4 regions of the Lelliottia sp. RD5 genome follow, and region 1 is predicted to be linked to each of the others. Evidence: predicted binding sites of a transcription regulator. Region 1 holds the regulator's gene; each other region holds the start of a gene.
The links. The regulator PhoB, encoded in region 1, activates phosphate uptake and scavenging genes when phosphate is short. The targets are predictions, from matches to a motif close to CTGTCATAAAACTGNCNNAT.

Region 1 (4,564 bases):
CCTCTTCGACCTTCAGCTCGCTGAGCGTTTCGCGCTGCGCACTGAGCAGAATTTTCTCACGCTGTTCGCGGCTGCGACGCACCAGTAATACCTCAACGGGCAGCGTTTCCGTGAGCGCCTGGATTTTGCGCTGCATATCGTGCAGATAGTCATCCGTCGTGATTTCGATATCCAGCCAGACGGGCGGGATTTGCTCCACATTGCGCCACTGCTCAAGCTGCGCGGTGATGACCGCCAGATCGCCTTTCAGCACCACCAGCGGCTGCGTCACCGGCACTTCCAGGGTTTCTACCGCGTGCAGTTTTCCGTCGACAAAACTCACCAGATGCACGCTTTTGGGCTTGCCCGTTTCGTCAAAGCTGAGCGAAATGGGCGAGCCGCAATAGCGGATATGTTCGCTGCCGCCAATCTTCTGTGCCCGATGGATATGCCCGAGCGCGATGTAATCGGCAGGCGGGAAGTTCTGCGCCGGGAACGCATCCAGCGTACCAATATAAATTTCGCGTACCGCGTCGCTTTTACTGGCACCGACGGTGGTTAAATGGCCGGTGGCGATGACGGGTAGCGCCGCCTCACCGCGTAAGGCACAGGCGTCGAGATATTGCTGCTGATAGTAGTCGGTGATGGCCTGCAGCAGGTGCTGTTGCTTTTCGCCGCCGGTCAGTCCGGCCTGGCTTTGCACGATGTCGCGCGGACGCAAAAAGGGGATCGGGCAGATAACGGCGCCCGGCGTGCCGTCGCGTTTTTTGATGATTTGCGGTGCGTGCCCGGCGTTTGCCACTACAGTGGTATTCAGAAAGGCCAGAATATCGCGCGACTCATTCAGCGTTGCCACCGAGTCGTGATTGCCCGCGACGATGACCAGATGGCAGCCCGTTTTCTGTAAATTGACCACGAAGCGGTTATAGATTTCGCGCGCATAGCTGGGCGGCGATCCGGTGTCAAAAATATCACCGGCGACAATGATTGCGTCAACCTGGTGCGTTAGCGCCGTTTCCAGCAGCCAGTTCAGGAACGCTTCGTGTTCGGCCGCGCGGCTTTTACTGTAAAAATTTTGACCCAGATGCCAGTCCGAGGTGTGAAGTATGCGCATAACAGATCCGTGGCAAAAAAAGGTGAAAGGGATTATACACTTGATCCTTCAGGCCGCCTCTGTGTTGGCTGCATCGGCCCAATTCTGAGTGTTACGGGCGTCAGCATGGGGTTCCGAAATGTGACGGTGTTAGCTAGCGTGACGGTTTTTGCGGTGATAAATGTCCTGGGAACGGGAATTTACAGCTGTAATAAAACAATAGTTTGCTATTCATAGTGGTAATGTTTTTCATAAATCTGTCATAAATCTGACGCATAATGACGCCGCATTACAAACTTTTAACCTCAATAAGACAGGGTAAAGTATGGCGAGACGTATTCTGGTCGTAGAAGATGAAGCTCCGATTCGTGAAATGGTGTGCTTCGTGCTCGAACAAAACGGTTTTCAGCCGATAGAAGCTGAAGATTATGACAGCGCGGTGAATCAGCTGAACGAACCCTGGCCTGATTTGATTCTGCTTGACTGGATGTTGCCTGGCGGCTCTGGACTGCAATTTATCAAACACATCAAACGTGAAGCGATGACCCGCGAGATCCCGGTTGTGATGCTGACTGCGCGCGGCGAAGAAGAAGATCGCGTGCGCGGGCTGGAAACGGGTGCGGATGACTACATCACCAAGCCGTTTTCACCGAAGGAGCTGGTGGCACGTATTAAAGCGGTGATGCGCCGTATTTCACCGATGGCGGTGGAAGAGGTGATTGAGATGCAGGGGCTGAGCCTGGATCCCACGTCGCATCGCGTGATGACGGGTGAAAACCCGCTCGACATGGGACCGACCGAATTTAAGCTATTGCACTTCTTTATGACGCATCCGGAACGCGTTTACAGTCGTGAGCAGTTGCTGAATAACGTTTGGGGAACCAACGTCTATGTTGAAGACAGAACGGTTGATGTGCATATTCGCCGCTTGCGTAAAGCGCTGGAACACAGCGGCCACGATCGCATGGTGCAAACGGTCCGCGGCACGGGTTATCGTTTTTCGACCCGTTTCTGAACACTGACAGGAGTGTGACGCGTGCTGGAACGTCTGTCATGGAAAAGGCTCGTTTTTGAACTGATCTTATGCTGTCTCCCGGCCTTCATTTTGGGGGCTATTTTTGGTTACCTGCCGTGGTTTTTACTGGCGGCAGTGACCGGCCTGTTGATCTGGCATTTTTGGAATTTACTGCGCCTGTCGTGGTGGCTGTGGGTGGATCGCAGCATGACGCCACCGCCCGGTAGCGGAAGCTGGGAGCCGTTACTTTACGGCCTGCACCAGATGCAGATGCGTAATAAAAAGCGTCGTCGCGAGCTGGGAAGTCTGATAAAGCGCTTTCGTAGCGGCGCAGAGTCGCTGCCGGATGCCGTGATCCTCACTACCGAAGAAGGGACGATTTTCTGGTGTAATGGTCTGGCACAACAACTCCTTGGACTCCGCTGGCCGGACGATAATGGCCAGAACATACTGAATCTACTGCGTTACCCCGAGTTCACGCTGTATCTGAAAAAGCGTGAATTTACTCGCCCGCACAATCTGGTGCTGAATAACGGCCGTCACCTTGAGATTCGCGTTATGCCCTATAGCGATAAGCAGTGGCTGATGGTGGCGCGTGATGTTACCCAAATGCATCAGCTTGAAGGGGCGCGTCGTAATTTCTTTGCCAACGTCAGCCATGAATTGCGCACCCCGTTGACCGTGCTTCAGGGGTATCTGGAGATGATGCAGGAGCAAACGCTGGAAGGCGCGCCGCGAGAGAAAGCATTACATACGATGCGCGAGCAAACGCATCGCATGGAGGGGCTGGTGAAGCAGCTTCTGACGCTGTCGAAAATTGAAGCCGCCCCGACGCTGGCACTGAATGAAACCATTGATGTTCCGATGATGCTGCGTGTTGTGGAGCGGGAAGCGCAGACCCTGAGCCATAAAAAACACCAGCTGACGTTTGAGGTTGATAGCGCGCTCAAAATCCTCGGCAGTGAAGAGCAATTGCGCAGTGCGATATCGAATCTGGTCTATAACGCCGTGAACCATACGCCGGAAGGCACACACATTGTGGTGCGCTGGCAGCCTGTGCCGATGGGGGCTGAGTTTAGCGTTGAAGACAACGGACCGGGCATTGGGCCGGAGCACATTCCGCGTCTGACCGAGCGTTTCTATCGCGTCGATAAAGCGCGCTCACGACAAACCGGCGGCAGTGGGCTGGGCCTGGCGATTGTGAAGCATGCATTGAATCATCACGATAGTCGTCTTGATATTCAGAGTACGCCGGGCAAAGGTACGCGATTCAGTTTTGTTATCCCGGAACGATTAATTGCCAAAAAAAGTGCCTGACAGCCGGTGTGTCAGCCTTACTTTCCACAGGCCAGCGTTTGCTGGCCTGTTTGCTTTGCAGTCAAGCAAAACGCGGATGAATTTTATACGGCTGATGCTTTTTTGTTCGCATGATTAGCCATGGGTTTTTCTTATACTTAGCGGATTGTGCTGGTCTGTATTTTCATGCTGGCATATTGTTCTGGTTTTAAGATCCCTCCTTGCCTTTAAACGTTATAAGCGTTTAAATTGCGCCCCATATACTGTCAGACCGACTGTATTTGCGCGGTAAACCGAAAAACTATTCTTCGCTGCGCCAGGACGGGAGCATATCCCGCTGAAATTGAGTTAATTTTCCGCCGTATCGTCCCGTTAGGGATGGCGAAAATCTCAACGTTTTCAACACCACATCCACAGGCAGTAAGGTTCTATGACCCATCACTTAAAATCGCGTGACATTATCGCGCTGGGCTTTATGACTTTCGCGCTGTTCGTCGGCGCAGGTAATATCATTTTTCCTCCCATGGTTGGCTTGCAGGCGGGTGAACACGTCTGGATGGCGGCGTTTGGCTTCCTGATTACGGCCGTGGGTTTGCCGGTGCTTACCGTTGTCGCGCTGGCGAAAGTGGGCGGCGGCGTTGATAGCCTCAGCGCACCGATTGGCAAAGTAGCGGGTGTTTTACTGGCGGTCGTGTGCTATCTGGCCATCGGGCCGCTGTTTGCAACACCGCGCACCGCGACCGTCTCTTTTGAAGTCGGTATCGCGCCGTTGACCGGTGACGGTCCGCTGCCGCTGCTGATTTACAGCGTGGTGTACTTCGCGATTGTCATTCTGGTTTCGCTCTATCCGGGTAAATTGCTGGATACCGTCGGCAATTTCCTTGCTCCGCTGAAAATCCTCGCCCTGATTGTGCTGGCGGTTGCCGCTGTGATTTGGCCTGCGGGCCCGATCAGCGATGCAATGGACGCCTATAAGAATGCGGCGTTCTCGAACGGTTTCGTTAACGGTTATCTGACGATGGATACGCTGGGCGCGATGGCGTTCGGTATTGTTATCGTCAACGCGGCACGGTCTCGCGGCGTGACCGAAGCGCGACTGTTGACGCGGTATACCGTCTGGGCTGGTCTGATGGCCGGTGCGGGCCTGGCACTGCTGTATCTGGCGCTGTTCCGCCTGGGTT
Region 2 (4,564 bases), on a different contig from region 1:
AACCGACCTCGCCACACATTGTGAGCCATGATGAGCAGCGCCCAATCTCTTTTTCTGTGCTCTCTGCGGGCCTTCGGGCGCTGGAGGAGCAGGCTGAATGGGTACTGGTTGAAGGCGCGGGTGGCTGGTTTACCCCGCTCAGTGATGACCTGACTTTTGCCGACTGGGTGGCGGGCGAACAATTGCCGGTTATTCTGGTCGTTGGTATCAAACTGGGCTGTATTAACCATGCGATGCTCACCGCATTAGCGGTAAAACAGTCAGGCCTGCGTCTCGCAGGCTGGATAGCCAACGATGTGGTTGCGCCTGGAAAACGTCATCATGAGTATCTGGCGACGCTTAAACACCGGATTCATGCGCCCTTTCTCGGCGAAATCCCGTGGCTTGCCGGCGGGGCAGAAAATGCGGAAACCGGACACTATCTCGATCTCAGCGCCTTGCATCCAGCGTCATCCAGTGGGCAATAAGTTCGTCATTGAGCTCATTAACGTGGCCTTGTGCCACGTTACGTCCGCGGTACAGCATGCAAAAACGGTCGGCCACACGGCGGATAAACGACAGCTGCTGTTCCGCCAGTAAAACCGTCATGCCCAAATCTCGATTTAAACGCGCCAGAAGCAATCCCAGCCTGTGGGTAAACGTCGGGCTGGCACCGTGCATCGGTTCGTCCAGAATCAGCAGGCGAGGGCGGCTGACCAGCGCATTTGCCAGCGCCAGCTGATATTTGTCATCCGGAGATAATCCCATCGCACGGGCCTGTCGCAGCGGCCACAGCTGCGGCAACAGATCGTACATTTCGCTGCTGGCCGTCGCGTCGGATTTCCCCTGCGCGCGCATCGCGACATGCAAATTTTCTTCAACCGTGAGCTGCGAAAATATCCGTCGATCCTGCGTGACATACCCGATCCCCGGTAATTCGCTGTCACGTGCAGCGCCCAACAAGTCCTGCGGTGGCGCACCCGCTTCATGCCAGATAATGGAGCCGCTCTCCACCGGAAGTTGCCCGGTGATGCAGTTGATCAGGGTCGTTTTCCCCATGCCGGGCAGCCCGACCACGCCTGTACACATTCCTGGCGGCAAATCGAGATCAATGTTCCACAGCGTGTGTTCGCTCCCGTAAAACTGATTTATTGCGCGCAGACTCAGCATAATTCACTCCGTAAAAAACGCGTGGGCGAGATGTCATAATGATTCTGCAAAACCCTTGCCATATACGTAAAGTGAATCGAATAAGGTGTTTTTTTCGGATTATGTCACTGCTAATGTGATGCACAGGCGCGGAATTGCACACCTTCAGTGCTAACGACGCTGAGTCGTGGTGCAGCGAGGATCGAGGAAATGTGAGTAAGATCTCACCAGCCGTATATGATCTGCTCAACTGTTAATCATCGAAAAAGAGCTATAAATATTTTTTACGGACCGGCTTTTGGGAAAAACCGGGACTTTGCGGAGTGGCTGTCTACGTGGGCTGGAAGCAGTTATCCACTATTCCTGTGGATAACCATGTGCATTAGGGTTAGAAAACTTCAGGTAAGCGAGAGAATACGCGGCCTGCGGATGAATTGATGCGAAACGCGGCTTTAAGAAATATCTTCTATTAATTAATGTGTTAGACAAAAGCAATCACCGTAATGAAAGTGTCATCTGCGGCCATTAATCTGCCCTTACCCAGCTTGACAAATGTTAAAAATGGAAATGTTTTGGGGATAAGCCCTTCAGGCTAGTATTTTATCGTGCCGTAGTCTGGATATTGACCACTTTTTCGCTGATTCACCGGATGCAGTACCAAATATCGTTACATGCTACTGGAATTACATCCAGTATTTTTTACTGGCAAATTTGCCAGTCACGAGTAAAATTACTCACCTGCCGCTTTTATCGTCATCAGGTTGTTGCCCATGAGTAAAATGTTCAAATTGAATTCTGCCTTCCGTCCTTCTGGCGATCAGCCGGAGGCGATCCGTCGTCTGAAAGAGGGGCTGGAAGATGGGCTTGCACATCAAACGCTGTTGGGCGTAACCGGGTCGGGTAAAACATTTACCGTCGCCAACGTGATTGCCGATTTGCAGCGCCCCACGATGGTGCTGGCACCTAACAAAACGCTGGCGGCACAGCTTTATGGTGAGATGAAAGAGTTCTTCCCGGATAACGCCGTGGAATATTTCGTCTCCTACTACGATTATTATCAACCCGAAGCCTACGTCCCGAGCTCAGATACCTTTATCGAGAAAGACGCGTCTGTGAACGAGCATATCGAACAGATGCGTCTGTCGGCGACCAAGGCCTTGCTTGAGCGTCGAGACGTCATTGTGGTGGCCTCTGTGTCCGCTATTTACGGTCTGGGCGATCCCGATCTGTATCTGAAAATGATGTTGCACCTCACCAACGGGATGATCATCGATCAGCGCGCCATTTTGCGACGTCTGGCCGAGCTGCAATATGCCCGTAACGATCAGGCGTTCCAGCGCGGGACATTCCGGGTGCGGGGCGAAGTGATCGATATCTTCCCGGCGGAATCCGACGATCTGGCGTTACGCGTTGAGCTTTTTGATGAAGAAGTCGAGCGGCTGTCGCTTTTTGATCCGCTGACCGGCCATGTTGATTCAGTGATTCAGCGCTTCACCGTCTACCCCAAAACGCACTACGTCACCCCGCGCGAGCGCATTGTCCAGGCGATGGAAGACATCAAAGTCGAACTGGCCGAGCGACGAAAAGTGCTGCTGGAAAATAACAAACTGCTCGAAGAGCAGCGTTTGAGCCAGCGTACGCAGTTCGATCTGGAGATGATGAACGAGCTGGGCTACTGCTCGGGTATCGAAAACTACTCACGCTACCTTTCGGGCCGTGGTCCCGGTGAAGCGCCGCCGACGCTGTTTGATTATCTGCCTGCCGATGGACTGCTGGTGGTGGACGAATCCCACGTAACCATTCCGCAAATCGGTGGTATGTACCGTGGCGACCGCGCGCGTAAAGAGACGCTGGTGGAATATGGCTTCCGTCTGCCGTCGGCGCTGGATAACCGTCCAATGAAGTTCGAAGAGTTCGAAGCGCTGGCCCCGCAGACCATCTATGTCTCTGCGACGCCCGGCAACTACGAGCTGGAAAAATCTGGCGAGGATGTGGTGGATCAGGTGGTGCGCCCGACCGGCCTGCTGGATCCCATTATCGAAGTGCGTCCTGTGGGCACTCAGGTGGACGATCTGCTTTCAGAAATCCGTGCGCGCGCGACGATCAACGAACGCGTGCTGGTCACCACGCTCACCAAGCGTATGGCGGAAGATCTGACCGAGTATCTTGAAGAGCACGGCGAGCGCGTGCGTTATCTGCACTCGGATATCGACACCGTCGAACGTATGGAGATCATTCGCGATTTGCGCCTTGGCGAATTTGACGTGCTGGTCGGGATTAACTTGTTACGAGAAGGCCTGGATATGCCAGAGGTATCGCTGGTGGCGATTCTGGATGCCGATAAAGAGGGCTTCCTGCGCTCCGAGCGCTCGCTTATTCAGACCATTGGCCGTGCGGCGCGTAACATCAACGGTAAAGCCATTTTGTACGGCGATAAAATTACGGCGTCGATGGCGAAAGCGATTAGCGAAACCGAACGTCGACGCGAGAAGCAGCATCAGTACAATCTGGATAACGGCATTGTGCCGCAGGGCTTGAACAAGAAAGTGGTGGATATACTAGCGCTCGGTCAGGGGCTGGCGAAAACCAAAGCCAAAGGCCGCGGCAAATCGCGCTCTCCGGTTGAGGCCGATCCGGTTGAACTGGTGCTGACGCCAAAAGCGCTGCAGCAGAAAATTCACGAACTGGAAGGGCAGATGATGCAGCACGCACAAAACCTGGAGTTCGAAGAAGCCGCGCAAATCCGCGATCAGCTTCATCAACTGCGGGAACTGTTTATCGCGGCGTCGTAGCTCAAAGCAAAATGGCAGCGCGTGGCTGCCATTTTTATTGCCAACTGAAAACCACGTCCTGCGGGCGTGGTCATCAACAGGTTTTGGCTCTGCCTTATTATCTTCGGATTTAAATCCAACAGGACTGGTAGAGACTTCTTTTTAAGGGTTTGGGTACGCCCTTTTAGGGCGCAATCAATGCCGCCTTCTATGAAGGCGGATTTTTACTGTTTCTTTGGGCTAAGAATTCCCCGCAAATTGATGATTTGCAAGATGGTTCTCTCTAACCTAATTCCTGAATCGCTTTTTCCAGCGCCAGGCGCAGTAGATGGCGATCGTGGCGATACTTAATATCGCTCGCTTCCAGCGGCTCCTGCACTACGACGCGGCCTTCCATACCTGAAATATCCACGCCGGGCCCTACGACGACACCGTCGATGATCTTCTTCCCGACATATTGTTCCATCAGGTGCAGTTTATCTGCCAGTGACAGGCTGGCGGCGGCAGGGCTCAGCTCGCGCCCCAGATTGCCGATATACACCATGGGCGCAGGGGTTCTGCGCAGCGCTTGTGCCAGCTCTTTTACCAGCAAAAGCGGCATCAGACTGGTGTAAAAGCTGCCAGGGCCAATCAGGATCAGATCGGCCTCCGCAATGGCCTCGATC
Region 3 (4,564 bases), on a different contig from region 1:
CGTTTTCACCCTGGCTCCAGGTTAGTGAAACAACGCCCTGATTTAACGGTAAAAAGCGTATCAGCATAGCGAAAACAATGATTCTAATATCGCAGCTTTGCAACAAACTGCTAACCAGATAGAAAGGGGTAACATTTTGAAAAATAGTGCATAAAAAAGCCCCGCATAATGCGAGGCTTGATGTCTGAAAATGAGGCGCTGTAGCGCTTCTGAATCAGCAGTGATTCGATCAGATAGCGGTTACGTTAACAGCAGCCGGACCTTTCTGGCCGTCCTGAATTTCGAACTCAACGTTCTGGCCTTCAGCCAGAGTTTTGAAGCCGTTACCCTGGATTGCAGAGAAGTGTACGAACACATCTTTGCTGCCATCAGCAGGAGTAATGAAACCAAAACCTTTAGACTCGTTGAACCACTTAACTTGACCTTTAATCTTTGCCATTTGCAAAATTCCTTAGATTGTTTTCTTAGCCCGCAGGCATTGACCTAGATAAAACAGAGACATTACTGCTTGAGGCACTAATATAAGGTTCGGCAGAGAAGCGGTATTCAACGACAACGTGTTTACTCAGAACTTCTTTACTGAAAATGCCACACATAAACAGAACTGTACCTCGTTTGACCCAAACCGTGTTATCACATACAACGTTAATCATGGCAAGCCATTTTTAGACATGACAAGATCCGCCGCACAAACTCTGATGCCGCCTTGCTAAGTTTTGAGCAACTCGACGTTATCATTATATCACCCTGAATAAGACACCCAGCATCACCTTCTAATTCATACCCACTGTAATGTAAGGATTTTTTGTTGCTTCCCCAATACTGACGTTGTGATGATAAGCAAGGAATGTTTATAAGATGCAATACCTTAGTTAGAACAATTTGTGAAAAGTTATGCTCAAATCAACGCAGCGAAAAAATGTTTACATCGGAATAACAATGCTTATTCACGCCCCTGCTTTCGGATTAGGAATACGCGTGGCAAAAGGTCGCTTTGCACCAAAATAATGAATTTTTTATGACTTTGCTTCATCACAAGGCAAGCAAAACGTTTCGATAAAAATAAAACAATGGGAGTTCGCGAAAATACAGAATATATAGTTACGGAGTGGGACGATGTCATGAGGGCAAATAATAACCAATTTTTATATTCTAAAATGATTATTCATTGTTACTACACTCAGGTGCATGACTTGAAACCTGCTGGATGGCTTATTGCGCGACTCTTCACTTACTGTCGCACAAACAGTATCGATGAAAACACGTTTCCATGCTGCTTACGTGGCGCAGCTGAAAGCATATCCAACAGATTTGTACCATTGTGGTGCAGGAGTGGCGGAGCGTTAGGTAAAACGTACATGAGGTGAACTACAGGAATATTTTAAGTGAAATCTGTGATCCTCATGGCGAGATACGGGATGATCATTAAGGGAGGGGTCATAACGGGAATTTATCCAGACCACAGCCACCTCCCAACTTTTACAGATTAACGCTCAGCGACCAGACGGATAAAATCATCTTCGTCTTCTGGGGCTACTGCTTCAGGGGCTTTTGCCATCGGCTTTTCTTCAGGCTCGTTGGCTTCGCACAGACGGCGAAGCAACGCATTTTGGCGTTTCTGCTGATCAAGCAACGCTTCCAGAAGCTCAATTTGCTCATTTGTACGTGAGCTGGCGCGATTCATAAAGAACCACAATACCAGGCCAATGACCATAATGATTGCAAACATCGCCAGTGAGGCTACGTTCAGTAGCCCCGAATTTTGTAACTCACCCATTTTACCACCTCAATGAAAACACCTATTTTACCACTGACGCAGGGGAAGGTAACGATCTATAAAAAAGTGTCCTACCAGGGGATGAATTGATTGATCGCGCAAATGCCACTAAAGAACTGTACATCCTGATCGCACATCACGTTGATTGTCTGCGTCCATAGAAAGGCACAGGCAATCAGCACTATAATCAGAATTACCCAGCGTATTTTTTTCACTCCACACTCCGTCTCTTGACCTGATGTGTCCAGGTTATCACGGTTATCTTAAACAAGGACTAACTCTATGTTCATCAAAATATTTTCAGAATTATGCACTTGTTTAATATAGCGAAACTATTACGCTGAATAGCATTATTAGTTAAAAAAAAGAGGCAGCGATGAGATTAATCATTCGGACAATTGTTGTCCTGGCCATTGTGTGGATAGGATTATTATTATCAGGTTATGGCGTACTCGTGGGAAGTAAAGAAAACGCGGCCGGATTAGGGATTCAATGTCAGTACCTTACCGCCAGAGGAATCAGCACTGCGCAATATTTACACACTGACAGCGGTGTCATTGGGTTGTCTAACTGCCCGATTCTGCGCAAAAGTCAGATGGTCGTGGATAACGGTTAATTGTGCCCTGCTTTGATACGCAGTGCCAAACATGCAATGCCAGACAAACAGAAACGCCGCGGTGACGCGGCGTTTCTGTGCTTCAGCCATTAGAATGGATAGTCGTTATAACCCATCTGTTCAGAAATTTTGCGCGCAGCGGTATGCAGCATTTCAACATATTCGTGCAGACGCTCTTCTGAGAAACGAAGCGTAGGGAAAGAAATACTTAACCCTGCGATAACCACGCCAAAGCGGTCAAATACCGGGACGCCAATGCAGCGCAGCCCCTCTTCCTGCTCCTGATTATCTTCGCCATAACCCTGCTCACGCACTTTATCAAGCACCGTCAGTAGCTCTTCTGTGCTGGTGATGGTGCGCTCAGTGCTACGTTTGTACTCAACGTCCTGGAGGATCTCTTTGACTTCCTCACGGTCACGCCACGCCAGTAGGACCTTACCAATGGCCGTACTGTAAAGCGGGTTGCGACGACCAATGCGCGAATACATGCGCAGGTTATACATAGAATCTATTTTATGAATATAAACGATGCTGTCTTCATCAAGCGCCCCAAGGTGCACGGTTTCTTTCGTCAAACGAGAAAGTTCACGCATCTGGATATCAGCACTGCGAATAAGATCAACATTTTGAAGTGCGCGAGCGCCCAGCTCAAATAGCTTCAGCGTCAGAGAATATTTCTCAGACTCGCCTTCCTGAGCGACATAGCCCAAGGATTTCATGGTTTGCAGAAAGCGATAAACAGTGCTTTTTGACATCATCACACGTTGCGACAACTCTGTAATACCAATTTCGCGCTCTTCACCCAGCGCCTGTAAGATGCCAAACACCTTCAGCACGGAAGAAACAGAATCTGGCTGCTTGTCCAAATCTGCAATTGCCATTTATCACCTCATTGCGAGTGTTTTATAAAAATCAGAACCGGTTTTTATTATAAATTCGCGATCGTCTTGCTGCAATCGTTCTGCGTTTACTTCGTTACAAATCTGCGACATAAAACCGAAATATCAGTGCTAAAATAGTGACACTAAGAATTATAACCTCCTGAGCATTTCATTTTCTATGGAAAAAATTCCCTCTGACGGCTTACCATTACCCCAACGCTATGGCGCGATTGCCACAATTATTATCGGTATTTCGATGGCGGTTCTTGATGGGGCGATTGCCAACGTTGCGCTACCGACCATTGCCAGCGATCTTCACGCATCACCCGCGAGTTCAATCTGGATCGTCAATGCTTACCAGATAGCCATTGTGATTTCCTTGCTGTCTTTTTCTTTCCTGGGCGATATGTTCGGTTATCGTCGCATTTATCAGTGCGGACTTGCCGTCTTCACCGTGACATCTCTGTTTTGTGCGCTATCAGATTCATTGCATACGTTGACTATCGCGCGTATTGCACAAGGGTTTGGTGGCGCAGCGTTAATGAGCGTCAATACAGCGCTGATACGGCTTATCTATCCCCAGAAACAGCTCGGCCGCGGGATGGGAATCAACTCCTTCATTGTGGCCGTTTCATCTGCTGCAGGTCCGACGGTTGCTGCGGCCATTCTCTCCGTGGCGTCGTGGCAATGGCTGTTTTTGATTAACGTGCCGCTGGGTATTGTTGCCCTGCTCTTTGCACTACGTTATCTCCCGGCAAACGGAGCGAAAAGCGCGATGCCGCGTTTTGATCTCCCCAGTGCTGTGATGAATGCGCTGACCTTTGGCCTGCTCATCACTGCGCTAAGCGGTTTTGCGCAGGGGCAATCCCTTCGGCTTATCGCCGCAGAAATTATCGCCATGTTGATCGTTGGGTTCTTTTTCGTTCGCCGTCAGCTGGCATTGCCGGTGCCTCTCCTGCCCGTAGACCTGTTACGTATTCCGCTTTTTTCGCTATCGATCGGGACATCCATTTGCTCGTTTTGCGCGCAGATGCTGGCGCTTGTCTCACTGCCCTTCTTTTTGCAAAACATTGTGGGGCGCACAGAAGTCGAAACGGGGCTGCTGCTCACGCCGTGGCCGCTCGCTACCATGGTTATGGCTCCGCTCGCAGGCTACCTGATTGAACGCGTACATGCAGGATTATTGGGGGCAATGGGTCTGGTGGTGATGGCCACAGGTCTTTTCGCTCTCGCGATGCTCCCCGCCTCGCCGACGGATGCCGATATTATCTGGAGAATGATCCTGTGCGG
Region 4 (4,564 bases), on a different contig from region 1:
CCGGATCATGAAAAGCACATTTTTCTCAGCAATCTGAAGTACCAGACGCTGCTGGATTCCATTCAGGGCCGTAGCCCAAACGTGGCGCTGCTGCCGCTGATCTCGATTCCTGAACTGGAAACATGGGTTGAAACCTGGGCGTTCTCCGAGACGATCCACTCGCGTTCTTACACCCACATCATCCGTAATATCGTTAACGATCCGGCGGTGGTATTTGACGATATCGTCACCAACGAGCAGATCCAGAAACGCGCTGAAGGCATTTCCCACTATTACGATGAGCTGATCGAAATGACCAGCTACTGGCATCTGCTGGGTGAAGGTACACATTCCGTGAACGGTAAAACCGTGACCGTCAATCTGCGTGCGCTGAAAAAACAGCTGTACCTGTGCCTGATGAGCGTCAACGCGCTGGAAGCGATCCGCTTCTACGTCAGCTTTGCCTGCTCGTTTGCCTTTGCCGAGCGCAAACTGATGGAAGGTAACGCCAAAATTATTCGTCTGATCGCCCGTGACGAAGCGCTGCATCTGACCGGCACTCAGCACATGCTGAATCTGTTGCGCAGCGGCGTGGACGATCCGGAGATGGCGGAGATCGCCGAAGAGTGCAAACAGGAATGCTATGACCTGTTCGTGTTGGCCGCCCAGCAGGAAAAAGAGTGGGCAGAGTACCTGTTCCGCGATGGCTCCATGATCGGCCTGAACAAAGATATTCTGTGCCAATACATCGAATACATCACCAACATCCGCATGCAGGCGGTAGGGCTTGAGCTGCCGTTCAAAACGCGCTCCAACCCGATTCCGTGGATCAACACCTGGCTGGTGTCCGATAACGTGCAAGTTGCGCCGCAGGAAGTGGAAGTGAGTTCTTATCTGGTCGGTCAGATTGATTCCGAAGTGAACACTGACGATCTGAGCGATTTCCAGCTCTGATGAGCCGCGTAACGTTAAGCCTTTCCGGTACAGAAGTGCTGTGCCGGGAAGAACACCCTTCCCTGCTGGTGGCTCTGGAGTCGCATCAGGTCGAAGTTGAGTATCAGTGCCGTGCAGGCTACTGCGGCTCATGCCGCTGTCGTTTAGTGGCAGGACAAGTGGACTGGCTAACGGAACCGCTGGCGTTTATCAACGATGGGGAAATTTTGCCCTGCTGTTGCCGGGCAAAAGGCGATATCGAAATCGAAATGTAATGCCCGCTTACGCGGGCATTTTTTTAGCCTCGTTTCTGCATCATCTCCGCATGATGGCGTTTTTCGCCAATCATAACGACGATCAGCAGTAATACCGCCATAATGCTGCCGCCAATCATCACCATAAAGCCACCATCCCAGCCGAAGAAATCGACCGTGTAACCCACGATGGCGCTGGCCGCGACTGAACCACCAAGATAGCCGAACAGACCGGTAAAGCCCGCGGCAGTGCCTGCGGCTTTTTTCGGCGCCAGTTCCAGCGCGTGCAGACCAATCAGCATCACCGGACCGTAAATCAGGAAGCCGATCACAATCATACAGGCCATATCCACGCCGGGATTTCCTGGAGGATTCAGCCAGTACACGATAGTGGCGATGGTTACGAGCGTCATAAAGAACACGCCTGTTGCACCACGGTTGCCTCTAAACACTTTGTCCGACATCCAGCCGCAAATTAACGTGCCTGGAATACCGGCGTATTCATACAGGAAATAGGCCCACGACGACTTATCCAGTGCGAAATGCTTCACCTCTTTCAGATAGGTCGGCGACCAGTCGAGGATGCCGTAACGCAGCAGATAGACAAACACGTTGGCGATAGCGATGTACCACAACAGTTTGTTAGGCAGAACGTATTTCATGAAGATCTGTTTTGCCGTCAGCTCTTCTTCATGCTGCTCGTTGTAATCGTCCGGGTAGTCGTTTTTATACTCTTCAATCGGCGGAAGACCGCACGATTGCGGGGTATCACGCATCAGAGCAAAGGCAATGATCGCAATAACGATGGCCCCAAAAGCAGGCATATACAGCGCCGCTTTCCAGTCGTTAAACCACGCCATCCCCAGCAGGAACAACAGCGGTGGAATACCGCCGCCAACGTTATGCGCGCAGTTCCACACCGAGACAATCCCGCCACGCTCTTTCTGCGACCACCAGTGCACCATGGTACGTCCGCACGGCGGCCATCCCATTCCCTGGAACCAGCCGCACAGGAACAGCAGGACAAACATGATGGCGATACTGGACGTTGCCCACGGCACAAAGCCCATGAATAACATCACGGCGGACGCCAGAATCAAACCGGCGGGCAAGAAGACGCGCGGATTCGAGCGATCCGAAACGGACCCCATAATGAACTTGGAAAACCCATAGGCAATCGAAATACCCGACAGTGCGAAACCTAAATCACCGCGTGAAAAACCTTGTTCAACCAGATACGGCATCGCCAGCGCAAAGTTCTTACGCACCAGATAGTAAGCGGCGTAGCCGAAGAAAATACCGAGGAAAATCTGCCAACGCAGGCGACGGTATAGCGGGTCGACTTCTGCCTCTGACACGCGCGCCTGATGCGGCGCAGGTTTGAAGATACTGAGCATTAGAGCCTCCGTGGCCATGTCATAAATTTTCGAGGTTGTGTAGCCACCCCGATTCCAGAGGCCGCGATGTTAAAAAATCACAGCGATTGTTACTGTGAATCAACGCACAAATTGTTACAGAAATATGACAGCATGAGCAAATAAGCGCATGAGATCACGTTTTAGTTTCGTATCACGCTCGATTATGTTCGAAATCAAACAAACCACACTATTAATGTGGCTGAATAGTAAAAAACGAACATGAGGGAAGATAATGACACTCCGCGATCCTCGTTATAGCGATGTGATTATCATCGGCGGCGGCGCAACAGGGGCTGGTATCGCACGAGACTGTGCCCTGCGCGGACTAAAGGTTACGCTGCTGGAGCGTCACGATATCGCCACCGGTGCGACCGGGCGAAACCATGGCTTACTGCACAGCGGCGCGCGCTACGCGGTGACCGACAACGAGTCCGCCCGCGAGTGCATCGCAGAAAACCAAATTCTCAAACGCATCGCCCGCCACTGCATTGAGCCTACCGACGGCCTGTTTATTACCCTGCCCGAAGACGATCTCGCGTTTCAGCAGACCTTTGTCCGGGCCTGCACCGAAGCGGGTATTCGCGCCGAAACGCTCGATCCGGCGCTCGCCAGACGTCTTGAACCCTCGATGAATCCCGCGCTCATTGGCGCAGTGAAAGTCCCCGACGGAACCGTCGATCCCTTCCGCCTGACCGCCGCCAACATGCTTGACGCGCGCGAGCATGGCGCGATCGTTCTGACGGCTCACGAGGTCACCGGCCTTATCCGCGACGGCGATACCGTGCGGGGCGTGCGCGTCTATGACACGCTTTACGGCGAACACAGTGAGCTGTATGCCGACGTGGTTGTCAACGCTGCCGGGATCTGGGGCCAGCGCATCGCTGAATATGCCGACCTCTCGATCCGCATGTTCCCGGCGAAAGGCTCGCTGCTGATCCTCGACCATCGCATCAACAATCACGTCATCAACCGTTGCCGCAAGCCGTCCGACGCGGACATTCTGGTGCCTGGCGATACCATTTCGCTCATTGGCACCACGTCCACGCACATCGACTATAACGATATCGACTGCAATCGCGTCACCGCCGAAGAGGTGGATATCCTGTTGCGCGAAGGAGAAAAACTGGCCCCTGTCATGGCGCAAACGCGCATTCTTCGCGCGTATGCAGGGGTGCGTCCGCTCGTGGCCAGCGACGATGACCCTACCGGGCGCAACGTCAGCCGCGGGATTGTCCTGATGGACCACGCCAAACGCGACGGTATGGAAGGTTTTATTACCATCACCGGCGGCAAACTGATGACTTATCGCTTGATGGCCGAGTGGGCAACAGACGCTGTATGTCAAAAGCTGGGCAATACGCAGCCCTGCTCCACAGCGCAACGCCCTCTGCCAGGCTCGCAGGAATCTACTGAAAAAACGCTGCACAAAATTATCTCGCTCCCCGCGCCACTTCGCGGTTCGGCCCTCTACCGCCATGGCGATCGCACGCCAGCCTGGCTAGGCCAGAGTCGTCTCAGCCGCAGCCTGGTGTGCGAATGCGAAGCCGTGACGGCGGGCGAAGTGCAATACGCGGTTGAGAATCTGACGGTCAATAATCTGCTCGATTTACGTCGCCGCACCCGAGTCGGCATGGGAACCTGTCAGGGTGAACTGTGCGCATGTCGCGCCGCCGGACTTTTGCAGCGCTTCAACGTCACCACATCAGCACAGTCGCTCGCACAGTTAAGCGAGTTTCTTAACGAACGCTGGAAAGGTGTGCAGCCCATTGCCTGGGGCGATGCGCTGCGCGAAAGCGAATTCACCCGCTGGGTATACCAGGGATTATGCGGACTGGAAAAGGAGCAGCACGATGAAGTTTGATACGGTGATTATCGGCGGCGGTCTGGCAGGGATCCTGTGCGGACTTAAGCTTACCCAGCGCGGTCTGCGATGTGCGATCGTCAGTCGTGGCCAAAGCGCTCTGCATTTTTCGTCCGGAT

Region 2: the regulator PhoB is predicted to act here: its motif matches at 1,627-1,646, upstream of uvrB (excinuclease ABC subunit UvrB).
Region 3: the regulator PhoB is predicted to act here: its motif matches at 3,379-3,398, upstream of kdgR (DNA-binding transcriptional regulator KdgR).
Region 4: the regulator PhoB is predicted to act here: its motif matches at 2,675-2,694, upstream of glpT (glycerol-3-phosphate transporter).

Annotation. Positions count from the first base shown of each region.
Region 1 covers NZ_JBVYHQ010000004.1:101,979-106,542, forward strand. Annotated here, with positions in the region: gene sbcD (exonuclease subunit SbcD) at 1-1,093, opposite strand, end outside; gene phoB (phosphate response regulator transcription factor PhoB) at 1,398-2,087, shown strand; gene phoR (phosphate regulon sensor histidine kinase PhoR) at 2,109-3,404, shown strand; gene brnQ (branched-chain amino acid transporter carrier protein BrnQ) at 3,814-4,564, shown strand, end outside.
Region 2 covers NZ_JBVYHQ010000001.1:1,392,125-1,396,688, reverse strand. Annotated here, with positions in the region: gene bioD (dethiobiotin synthase) at 1-467, shown strand, start outside; gene AC0LWE_RS06980 (ABC transporter ATP-binding protein) at 430-1,149, opposite strand; gene uvrB (excinuclease ABC subunit UvrB) at 1,899-3,920, shown strand; gene yvcK (uridine diphosphate-N-acetylglucosamine-binding protein YvcK) at 4,183-4,564, opposite strand, start outside.
Region 3 covers NZ_JBVYHQ010000001.1:128,525-133,088, reverse strand. Annotated here, with positions in the region: gene ftsI (peptidoglycan glycosyltransferase FtsI) at 1-9, opposite strand, end outside; gene cspE (transcription antiterminator/RNA stability regulator CspE) at 230-439, opposite strand; partial or broken gene AC0LWE_RS00730 (DUF2627 domain-containing protein) at 452-596, opposite strand; gene AC0LWE_RS00725 (YebO family protein) at 1,487-1,777, opposite strand; gene mgrB (PhoP/PhoQ regulatory lipoprotein MgrB) at 1,849-1,992, opposite strand; gene AC0LWE_RS00715 (YobH family protein) at 2,154-2,393, shown strand; gene kdgR (DNA-binding transcriptional regulator KdgR) at 2,483-3,274, opposite strand; gene AC0LWE_RS00705 (MFS transporter) at 3,453-4,564, shown strand, end outside.
Region 4 covers NZ_JBVYHQ010000003.1:260,026-264,589, reverse strand. Annotated here, with positions in the region: gene nrdB (class Ia ribonucleoside-diphosphate reductase subunit beta) at 1-933, shown strand, start outside; gene yfaE (class I ribonucleotide reductase maintenance protein YfaE) at 933-1,187, shown strand; gene glpT (glycerol-3-phosphate transporter) at 1,211-2,563, opposite strand; gene glpA (anaerobic glycerol-3-phosphate dehydrogenase subunit A) at 2,817-4,445, shown strand; gene glpB (glycerol-3-phosphate dehydrogenase subunit GlpB) at 4,435-4,564, shown strand, end outside.